3 regions of the Streptomyces sp. AM 4-1-1 genome follow, and region 1 is predicted to be linked to each of the others. Evidence: riboswitches for the same ligand, from Rfam matches in the RefSeq annotation. Region 1 holds a riboswitch; each other region holds the start of a gene.
The links. Region 1 has a riboswitch for cobalamin ahead of PZB75_RS01165 (ABC transporter ATP-binding protein). Riboswitches for the same ligand answer to the same signal wherever they lie in the genome.

Region 2: another riboswitch for cobalamin. It lies ahead of metE (5-methyltetrahydropteroyltriglutamate--homocysteine S-methyltransferase); the one in region 1 lies ahead of PZB75_RS01165 (ABC transporter ATP-binding protein).
Region 3: another riboswitch for cobalamin. It lies ahead of PZB75_RS04985 (cobalamin biosynthesis protein); the one in region 1 lies ahead of PZB75_RS01165 (ABC transporter ATP-binding protein).

Annotation. Positions count from the first base shown of each region.
Region 1 is NZ_CP119145.1:245,635-248,899, forward strand. Features, by position in the region: gene PZB75_RS01155 (adenosylcobinamide amidohydrolase) at 1-344, opposite strand, end outside; gene PZB75_RS01160 (PRC and DUF2382 domain-containing protein) at 637-1,599, shown strand; partial or broken gene PZB75_RS01165 (ABC transporter ATP-binding protein) at 1,754-1,963, opposite strand; cobalamin riboswitch at 2,018-2,204, opposite strand; gene PZB75_RS01170 (beta-ketoacyl-[acyl-carrier-protein] synthase family protein) at 2,303-3,265, opposite strand, start outside.
Region 2 is NZ_CP119145.1:6,748,139-6,751,403, forward strand. Features, by position in the region: gene metE (5-methyltetrahydropteroyltriglutamate--homocysteine S-methyltransferase) at 1-1,979, opposite strand, end outside; cobalamin riboswitch at 2,155-2,342, opposite strand; cobalamin riboswitch at 2,470-2,658, shown strand; gene PZB75_RS28680 (CoA-acylating methylmalonate-semialdehyde dehydrogenase) at 2,858-3,265, shown strand, end outside.
Region 3 is NZ_CP119145.1:1,202,013-1,205,277, forward strand. Features, by position in the region: gene PZB75_RS04975 (inorganic phosphate transporter) at 1-899, shown strand, start outside; gene PZB75_RS04980 (hypothetical protein) at 938-1,183, shown strand; cobalamin riboswitch at 1,428-1,562, shown strand; gene PZB75_RS04985 (cobalamin biosynthesis protein) at 1,724-2,704, shown strand; gene PZB75_RS04990 (cobyric acid synthase) at 2,701-3,265, shown strand, end outside.

The sequences.
Region 1 (3,265 bases):
GCGACCGTGCGGGCGGTGACGTCGGCGGCGGTCATCAGTCCCGCGCCGGGGCCGGTCAGGCCCTCGGCCGCGGCGATCTCCGCGAGATGCCGGTCGGGGTCCAGGCGTGGGTACCCACCGGGCACCTGGGCGTTCACGATCCATCGCCGGGGGCCGAGTCCGCCGCCGAGCACGGCGCTGCCGCACACCCGCCAGCCGGGTCCCAGCCGCCACACGAGGTGGTGCAGACCGACGCCGCCCTCGTGCCGCCCCAGCAGCTCGCCGCGCCGCTGGGGCGGGAAGGTCCGTACGTCGGTGATGGCGCACTCCCTGGGCACGGGTTCGGGCAACGGCCCGCCGATCATATGGGGCGCACCGGACCCGTTCCCAGGCCGGGCCGGTGACCGTCGCTGCCCGCGCCCACGGCCCCGTCACCATCCCCTCGCTTCACTCGAACGGCCTAGTGCGGGTGGCGGCGGCCGCAGGCGCGCGGTGGTGGGCCGTGATGGGCGTCCCCGCACCTGGCGGGTCCGCCGGAGGCCGTCCTCCGGTGCCCGGCGGTTGCACGGTCCTACGGGGTGAGGCGCGATGGAAGTCGGGCGCGCCTCCCCTGGGGGACTCACCCACAGGACGCGCTCGGGCGAGGAGGAATCGGTCATGGGTGCCGCTGACGGTTTCACGGATTCCGGAGAGCTCGACGGCCTGACGGTCTACGACAGTGACGGGGAGAAGATCGGAAATGTGGGGCGGGTGTACGTCGACGACGACACCGGCAAGCCGGACTGGATCACGGTCAAGACCGGTCTGTTCGGCATGAAGGAGAGCTTCGTACCGCTCTCCGGGGCCCGGCGGTCGGGTTCCGACCTGCACATCTCGCATCCCAAGGACCGCGTCAAGGACGCCCCGAGGGTCGACGCGGACGCGCATCTGTCCGTCTCGGAGGAGGAAGAGCTCTACCGGCACTACGGACTGACCCGGAACCGCACGACGAAGCTCGGCGACCGGTCCGGCACCGGCACCGGGACGCCCGACGCGTCCCGCGCGGGTGTTCTGGGTGCCGCGGGCGCCGGAGCGGGCGCCGGAGCGGCGGGTACCGCGCGTACCGCCGGTGATCCGGCCGGTACGGGCAAGCACCGGAACGCGGACGCGTCCGCCATGTCCCGTCCGATGGCGGGGGCGGGAGCGGAGCGGTCGGCTCCCGGCATGGGCGGCAAGGAGGAGGTCATCCGGTCCGAGGAGCAGCTGCGCGTCGGCACGGAGGAGTACGAGAGCGGCAAGGCGCATCTGCGCAAGTACGTGGTGACCGAGAACGTCACCAGGACGGTGCCCGTGAGCCATGAAGAGGTGCGGATGGTCCGTGAACCTCTGCGGGGCGACGAGAAGTCGACCCGGGCGTCGGACATCGGCGAGCAGGACGTGGAGGTCACGCTGCACGCGGAGCGTGCCACGGTCCGCAAGGAGGCCGTGCCGGTGGAACGGGTGCGTCTGGAGACCGACCGGGTCACCGAACAGAAGGAGGTCTCCGCCGAGGTCCGCAAGGAGCAGGTCGACTACGCGGACGGCTCGGAGAAGGGCGGCAAGGACGCGGGCGGCGAGTTCGGCCGCGGTCGTCGCCGCTGACCCTCCGCATCGGCGGGGACAGTCACACACACCGGGTGAGGGGCGGGCCGCAGGGTCCGCCCCTCACCCCGTGGGCCGGTGCCGGGGTGTTCGCCGCCCCGGCACCGGCCCGTGCGCGGGCGCCGGGGCGGCCTCTCAGGTCCGCCGCGTGGCCCCGCCCGGGCAGGAAGCGCACCGAGGGCCGGGCGTCCAACCGGTCCGGGGGACCGCCGCGGTCACGCGGTGGACGTCCGCGATGGGTTCCGCGGTGATCACCTCGTGCGGGGACACCGCCCGCGACGACCCGGCCCTGTTCCGTGACGACGATCCGCTCGCAGAACACCGCCGGGAGACTGTTGGGGTCGTGCGGCGCGACGACGGCAGTTCCCCGGCGTCCCACGGCTCGTGCGCGGAGCCTGGTGTCCGTGTGCCGTGTCCGGTCCCGGGCGCGGCCGCCGGCGGGTCTTCGGACTCGGGTTCACACGGAGGAGGCGCCTTCCCGGGAACCCGTGGGCGTCCCAGTGGCCTTGGCCCCGCCCGTCCCCTGACCGCTGCGCGTCAGCTCCGGACTCGCACCGGATTTCCTGACCCCCGCATGGGGCTTCACCAGCATTTAGCGAACTGTCACGCGGTCGATGACCGCCCGGCGGGGGTGTGCGCGGGGGCAGTACGCCAGGCCGGTGGCCCGGCGTTCCGCCCCCGTTCCGTGGCCCGTCGACCCGGTTCAGGGACGCTGGAGCGCCAGTACGGCGTTGTGTCCGCCGAATCCGAAGGAGTGGCTGACGGCCCGTCCGACGGGTTGCCTCAGCGGTTGTTTGGTGACGCAGTTGAGGTCGAACTCGGGCGCGGGCGCGTCGAGGTTCGCGATCGGTGGTACGACGCCGTGCTGAAGGGTGAGGATGGTCAGCCCGGCCTCGATCGCGCCCGCCGCCCCCATGCAGTGGCCGAGCACGCCCTTGGGGGCGGTGACGGGCGGCCGGTGCGGGTAGACCCGGCTGATGAGGGCGGCCTCGGTCGCGTCGTTCATCGGGGTCGCGGTCCCGTGGGCGTTGACGTGCTCGACGTCCTCCGGCCGCCACCCCGCGTCACGCAGCGCCGACTCGACCGCGGCCTGGGCGACGGCGCCCGAGGGAAGCGGGCTGGTCGGGTGGTGGGCGTCGGTGGTGGCGCCCGTACCGGCGAGCAGCGCGCGGGGGGCCGCGCCCCGGGCGCGCGCGTCGTCGGCCCGTTCCAGCACCATGATGGCGGCGCCCTCACCCATGACCAGTCCGCGGCGGTCGGCGGCGAACGGGCGGCACAGCCCGGCCGGGTCGCCGTCCGCGGGAGCGGCGGCGCCGGAGCGGGCGAGGCCCGTCATGGCGACCGGGTAGATGATCGACTCGGTGGCCCCGGCGACCGCGATGTCGCACTGGCCGGTGACCAGCAGGTCGCGGGCGACGGACAGCGCGGTGACGCCGGACGAGCACGCGGTGCACGGCGCCAGGCTGGGGCCGGTGGCCCGCATGTCGATGGCGATCTCCGCCGCGGGCATGTTGGGGATGGTGAGCAGGATGCCCGACGGTGAGGTGGCGCTCGGGCCGCGCCGGTCGAGGGTGACGGCCTGCGCGGTGAGTCCGGCCGAGCCGCCGCTGCTGGTGCCGACGACCACCGCGACCCGGGTGCCGTCCCAGTCGGCGGGGTCGAGTCC
Region 2 (3,265 bases), 6.5 Mb from region 1:
GCGTAGCACATGTGGGTGTGGATCTGGGTGTCCGGCCGTACGCCACTGGTGGCCAGCCGGAACGACTCGGTGGCCCAGGCCAGGTACTCGGCGTGGTCGGCGGCGCGCAGCGGCAGGGTCTCGCGCAGCGCGGGTTCGTCGACCTGGATGACCGAAGTGCCGTTCGCCTCCAGGTCGTCGACCTCGTCGCGCAGTGCCAGGGCGACCTGCCGGGCGGTCTCCCCGAGCGGCTGGTCGTCGCGGACGAAGGACCAGGCGAGCATGGTGACCGGACCGGTGAGCATGCCCTTGACCGGGCGGTCGGTGAGCGACTGGGCGTACGCCGTCCAGCGCACCGTCATCGGTGCGGGGCGGGAGATGTCACCGGCCAGGACCGGCGGCCGGACGTAGCGGGTGCCGTACGACTGGACCCAGCCGTGCTGGGTGGCGAGGTATCCGGTCAGCTGCTCGGCGAAGTACTGCACCATGTCGTTGCGTTCGGGCTCGCCGTGCACCAGGACGTCGATGCCCGCCTTCTCCTGGAAGGAGAGCACGTCCCGGATCTCGGCCTCGATGCGTGCCTCGTACCCGGTGTGGTCGATGCGCCCGGCGCGCAGATCGGCGCGGGCGGTGCGCAGTTCGGTCGTCTGCGGGAACGAACCGATGGTGGTGGTGGGCAGCAGCGGCAGTCCGAGGTGGGCGCGCTGGGCGACGGCGCGCTCGGGGTACGGCTGCGAGCGGCGGCCGTCGGCGTCGGTGACGGCGCAGGTGCGGGCGCGCACCGCCGGGTCGTGGGTGAGGGCGGAGCTCTCCCGGGACGCCAGGTCGGCCCGGTTGGCGGCGAGTTCGGCCTTGATGGAGTCCGTACCGTGCGTCAGGCCGCGGGCCAGCACGGCGATCTCGGCGGTCTTCTGCCGGGCGAAGGCCAGCCAGCGGGCGATCTGCGGATCGATGTCGTGCTCGGCGGTGGCGTCCAGCGGGACGTGCAGCAGCGAGCAGGAGGCGGCGACGTCGACCCGGTCGGCGAGACCGAGAAGGGTGCCGAGCGTCGCCAGCGACTGCTGGTGGTCGTTGATCCAGATGTTGCGGCCGTTGACGACGCCCGCGACGAGCCGCTTGCCGGGCAGACCGCCCGCGGCGGCGAGGTCGTCGAGGTTGGCGGCGGCCGGTCCGGTGAAGTCGAGGGCGAGGCCCTCGACCGGCGACTTGGCGAGCACCGGGAGCGCTTCGCCGAGCCGGTCGAAGTACGAGGCGACCAGCAGCTTGGGCCGGTCGGTGAGCGTGCCCAGCGCGTTGTAGGCGCGGGAGGCCGCGTTCAGCTCGGCCGGGGTGCGGTCCTGGACCAGGGCCGGCTCGTCGATCTGCGTCCACTCGGCGCCCGCCGACCGGAGATCGGCCAGGACCTCGGCGTACACGGGCAGCAGCCGGTCCAGCAGGGTCAGCGGTTCGAAGTCGGCCGCGACACCGGGCGCGGGCTTCGACAGGAGCAGATAGGTGACCGGGCCGACCAGCACCGGGCGCGCGGTGAGGCCGAGGGCGAGTGCTTCCCGCAGCTCGGCGACCTGCTTGGTGGAGTCGGCGGTGAACACGGTGTCGGGGCCCAGCTCGGGCACCAGGTAGTGGTAGTTGGTGTCGAACCACTTGGTCATCTCCAGCGGCGCCACGTCCTGGGTGCCGCGGGCCATCGCGAAGTAGCCGTCCAGCGCGTCCGAGTCGACCGCGTCCCGGTGCCGGGCCGGCACCGCGCCGACCATGACACTGGTGTCCAGCACGTGGTCGTAGTACGAGAAGTCGCCGGTGGGCACCTCGTCGGCGCCGTCGGCGGCGAGCTGCCGCCAATGGGCACCGCGCAGTTCGGCGGCGGTGTCCCGGAGGGCGGTCGCGGTGACGCGGCCCTTCCAGTACCCCTCGACGGCCTTCTTCAGTTCGCGGTTCTGGCCCTGTCGGGGGTAGCCGTACACGGTCGCTCGTGCCGCCGCGGCTGCGGGCTTGCTGGTCACGGAACTCTCCTTCGCGAGTATGTGCCTGGGTCGACCCGGGACGGGACGAGGGCGCGAAGGGGTGACGGAACCGACGGGCCGCGGCTCGATGTCGCCCGAGCATGCCCGTCCGTGTGTGCGCCGACCCGCCCTCGAGGTCACCGGAATCACCGCGCACGAGGCCGTGCGCGGGCAGTGGCAGGTCTTCGGACTCGTGGGCACGTCCGCCCGAGGGCGGACACCTAGCGGCCGTCGCTTCCCAGGTCCCGTACGGGCCCAGTGCTCGATGACGGCGGTCGTTCCCACTCACCGCTGCGGGGCAGTCCCGGATTCCCACCGGGTTCCCTCTTACGACGCATCCCGTCTGGCGGACGGGGCGAACCAGCTGCACCGCCACCCTAGGCGCTCGCACCCGCCCCGAACACCTCTGCCCGCATGCCGGACGCCGAAATGAGACAACCGATGTCCCCGCCCGGCCGGTCCGCGGCGGGTGGGGTGGACTTACTAGGACGTCCAACTATATGTTCGTGGCCAAGGCCCGCGGTGCAGGGAAGCCGGTGCGATTCCGGCGCGGTCCCGCCACTGTGACCGGGGAGCACGTCCTCGCAGGAAACGCCACTGACGAGCGAGATGTCGGGAAGGCAGGAGGACGCGCGCCGATCCGGGAGTCAGGATACCGGCCGCGGGGTGTTCCGTGTTTTCCACGAGGATGGAGCAGACACGCATGGCACCGGTCCATGTTCCCGGCCCAGGCGAGCACGCCCGCAGAGCCGCAATTCCCACGCCCTGACGGCCACTTCGCCCCTGCGTCCACGAAGCGGCCGACGGCGCGCCCCACAGCGCGCGCCGCGGGTCCGCCGTGCCATCCCCGGATCACACCCTGACGAGAGCAGGCTCCCATGGTCCGAGAACTCACCCACTTCATCGGCGGCAAGCACGTCGCCGGAACGTCCGGCGCCCACGGCGACGTGTACGACCCCAACACCGGCCGGGTACAGGCCCGCGTCCCGCTGGCCGACCGCGCCGAGACGGAGGCGGCGATCACCGACGCCGCCGAGGCCCAGAAGGAATGGGGCGAGTGGAACCCGCAGCGCCGCGCCCGCGTCCTGCTGCGCTTCCTCCAACTCGTCGACGCCGAACGCGACTCGCTCGCCCGGCTCCTCTCCGCGGAACACGGCAAGACGGTCGCCGACGCCCACGGCGACATCGCCCGCGGCCTCGACGTCGTGGAGTTCGCCGCCGGCATCCCGCACCTGCTGAAGGGGGAGTTCACCGACAACGCCGGTACGGGCATCGACGTGCACTCG
Region 3 (3,265 bases), 960 kb from region 1:
GCACCGTCGTCACCAAGGTGCTGCTCCCCGCCGTCGCCGCCCCGGTCGTCGCGGGGATCGCCGCGCTGCTGGCCACCCGGCTCACGTACCGGATCGGCGGGAAGATCCGGGGCGGGGCGCAGGAGAAGGCCGCCGCCAAGGGCTACCGCGCCGGGCAGATCGCCTCGGCCGGTCTCGTCTCACTCGCCCACGGGACCAACGACGCCCAGAAGACCATGGGCATCATCACGCTCGCGCTGGTCACCGGCGGGGTCCTCTCCCCCGGCTCCAACCCGCCCGTGTGGGTCATCGTCGCCGCCGGGACCGCCATCGCGCTGGGCACCTATCTCGGTGGCTGGCGCATCATCCGCACCATGGGCAGCGGCCTCACCGAACTGCGGCCGCCGCAGGGATTCGCCGCGCAGACCAGCGCGGCCACCGTCATCCTGGCCTCCTCGCACCTCGGCTTCTCCCTCTCCACCACACAGTCCTGCTCCGGTGCCGTGATGGGCGCGGGCCTCGGCCGCCGGGGCGGTGCGGTCCGCTGGTCCACGGCCACCCGGATGTTCGTCGCCTGGGGCCTGACCCTGCCGGCCGCCGGTCTGGTGGGCGCGGGCGCGGAGTTCCTGACGCAGCAGGGCACCTGGGGTGTGGTCGTGGTCGCCGCGCTGCTGGCCGCGGGTTCCGGCGCCATCTGGGCGCTGTCCCGCCGCCGTCCGGTCGGCCACGGCGACGTCGCTCCCTCGGGCGCAGCCCCCGAGGACCCGGCCGCCGAGCCCGCGGGCGTCGTCACCACCGCCATCGCCGCCGTCAGCCCCCCGCCGACCGCCGGGGTCCTGGCCGCCGAACTCAAGGCCACCATCCCGGCCCCCGCGCCGGCCCCGGCGGCCACCGACCCGGCCCGCCCCGCCACGGTCTAGTACCGCCCCGGCACCAGCGGCAGAAAGGACACCGCACCATGCACATCGACTGGGCCGCTCTCGGCACCGTCTTCGGCGTCTCCCTCGTCGTCACCGTCGCCCTGGTGGGCCTGTTCACCCTGGGCATCGTCGGCCTCGCCAAGCAGCGGCCGGAGCCCACGGCGCCGGGCGTCGACGGGAAACGCTCCGGCGGCTCCCTCGTCGCGGCGCGCGCGGGCGCGTACGCCTGCTTCGGGCTGTGCGCGGCGGCGGTCGCGTACGGGATCTTCCTGATCGTCGCCTGAGCCCGGCGCACGCCCCGAGGTCCGGGCCCGGCACACGCCGCCCGCCGGGACCGGCCGCGGTTCCGACCGCACCTGACCACCGGGGTGAGCGCCCCTCTGCGCGCTCACCCTCCATCGGACCGGCCGCACTCCCCCGCGGCCGGTCCGATGTGCGTCTTCGCACACTGCGCCGTCGCAGGTCAACGGCAGGTTGACGGGTGTTCTCGGAGCGTGGTGGACTGCCGAAGCCATTTACGGCGACAGCAGAGGAAGTCCGGTGCGAATCCGGCGCGGTCCCGCCACTGTCACCGGGGAGCGGTCCCCCATCCACCGGAAGTCACGGTTCGCGCGAGCGGGCCGGAAGACCGGGGGAACCGCCGATCCGGGAGCCAGGAGACTCTGCGTCGCCGGTCACGTCGAACCAGGGCGCGGACCCTGAGTGAGGACATAACGCCATGCCTGGCTGCCGTGCGTCGGCCCCCGCCCCCGCGGGCCCGAGCGCTTCCCGCGCCCGAGACCCCCGTACGACGATCCACCGAGGCGTGACGGCGGTCTGAACCCATGCGTGCCGATCGCATCTTCGCGTACGGCGCCACGGCCGGTCTGGCCGGCGATCTGCTCCTCGGCGACCCGCGCCGCGGGCACCCGGTCGCCGTGTTCGGGCGGGCCGCCGCCGCTGTGGAACGACGGCTGTGGCGCGACGACCGGGGCCGGGGCGCGCTGCACGCCCTGGTCTGCGCCGGAGGCGCCGCCGGGGCCGCCGCGCTGGCCGCCCGTACCGTGCGCGACCGTCCCGTCGCCGCCGTCGCCCTGACCGCCGCCGCCACCTGGTCCGTGCTCGGCGGCACCTCGCTGGGCCGCGAGGCCCGTACCGTCGGGGCCGCGCTGGCCGCCGGGGACGTCGAGGCGGCCCGGGAGCGGCTGCCGCACCTGTGCGGCCGCGACCCGCAGTCCCTCGACGCGCCCGGGATCGCCCGCGCCGTCGTGGAGTCCGTCGCCGAGAACACCTCCGACGCCGTCGTCGGCGCCCTGGTGTGGGGCGCGCTGGCCGGGGTGCCCGGACTCGTCGGATTCCGTGCCGTCAACACCCTCGACGCCATGGTGGGGCACAGGTCACCGCGCCACCGCAGGTACGGCTGGGCGTCGGCCCGCCTCGACGACGTCGCGGGCTGGCCCGGCGCCCGCCTCACCGCCGCGCTCGCCGTGGTGGCGGGCGGCCGTCCGCGCGCCGCCGCGCACGCCTGGCGCGCGGACGCGGGCCGCCACCCGAGTCCCAACGCCGGTCCGGTCGAGGCCGCCTTCGCGGGCGCGCTCGGTGTCCGGCTCGGCGGCACCCTCTCCTACGCGGGCCGGGTCGAGCACCGGCCCGTGCTCAACGGCGGCGCCGGCCGCCCCGTCGGCGTGCCCGACATCGAACGCGCGGTGCGGCTCTCGCGCCGGGTGACCGTGCTCGCCCTCGGGGTGTGCGTGGCCGGCCGGCTCCTCGCGGGGCGGCGCACCACCGCCCGCCCCCGGCTCTCCTCGGGACGGACATCCATATGAGCGGCGGACTGCTGGTCGCCGGAACCACGTCGGACGCGGGCAAGAGCGTCGTCACCGCGGGCATCTGCCGCTGGCTGGTGCGCCAGGGGGTGAAGGTCGCCCCGTTCAAGGCGCAGAACATGTCGCTGAACTCGTTCGTCACCCGCGAGGGCGCCGAGATCGGACGCGCCCAGGCCATGCAGGCGCAGGCCGCCCGCGTCGAGCCGACCGCGCTGATGAACCCGGTGCTCCTCAAGCCCGGTGGCGACCGTTCCAGCCAGGTCGTCCTGCTGGGCAGGCCGGTGGGCGAGATGAGCGCGCGCGGGTATCACGGAGGCCGTCAGGAGGCCCTGTTCGGCACGGTCGTGGACTGTCTGGAGCAGCTTCGGGGTACGTACGACGCCGTGATCTGCGAGGGGGCGGGCAGCCCGGCCGAGATCAATCTGCGGCGCACCGACATCGTGAACATGGGCGTCGCGCGGGCCGCGGGCTTCCCGGTCGTCGTCGTCGGCGACATCGACCGGGGCGGCGTCTTCGCCTCGTTCTTCGGTACGACGGCACTGCTCGGCGCCGAGGACCAGG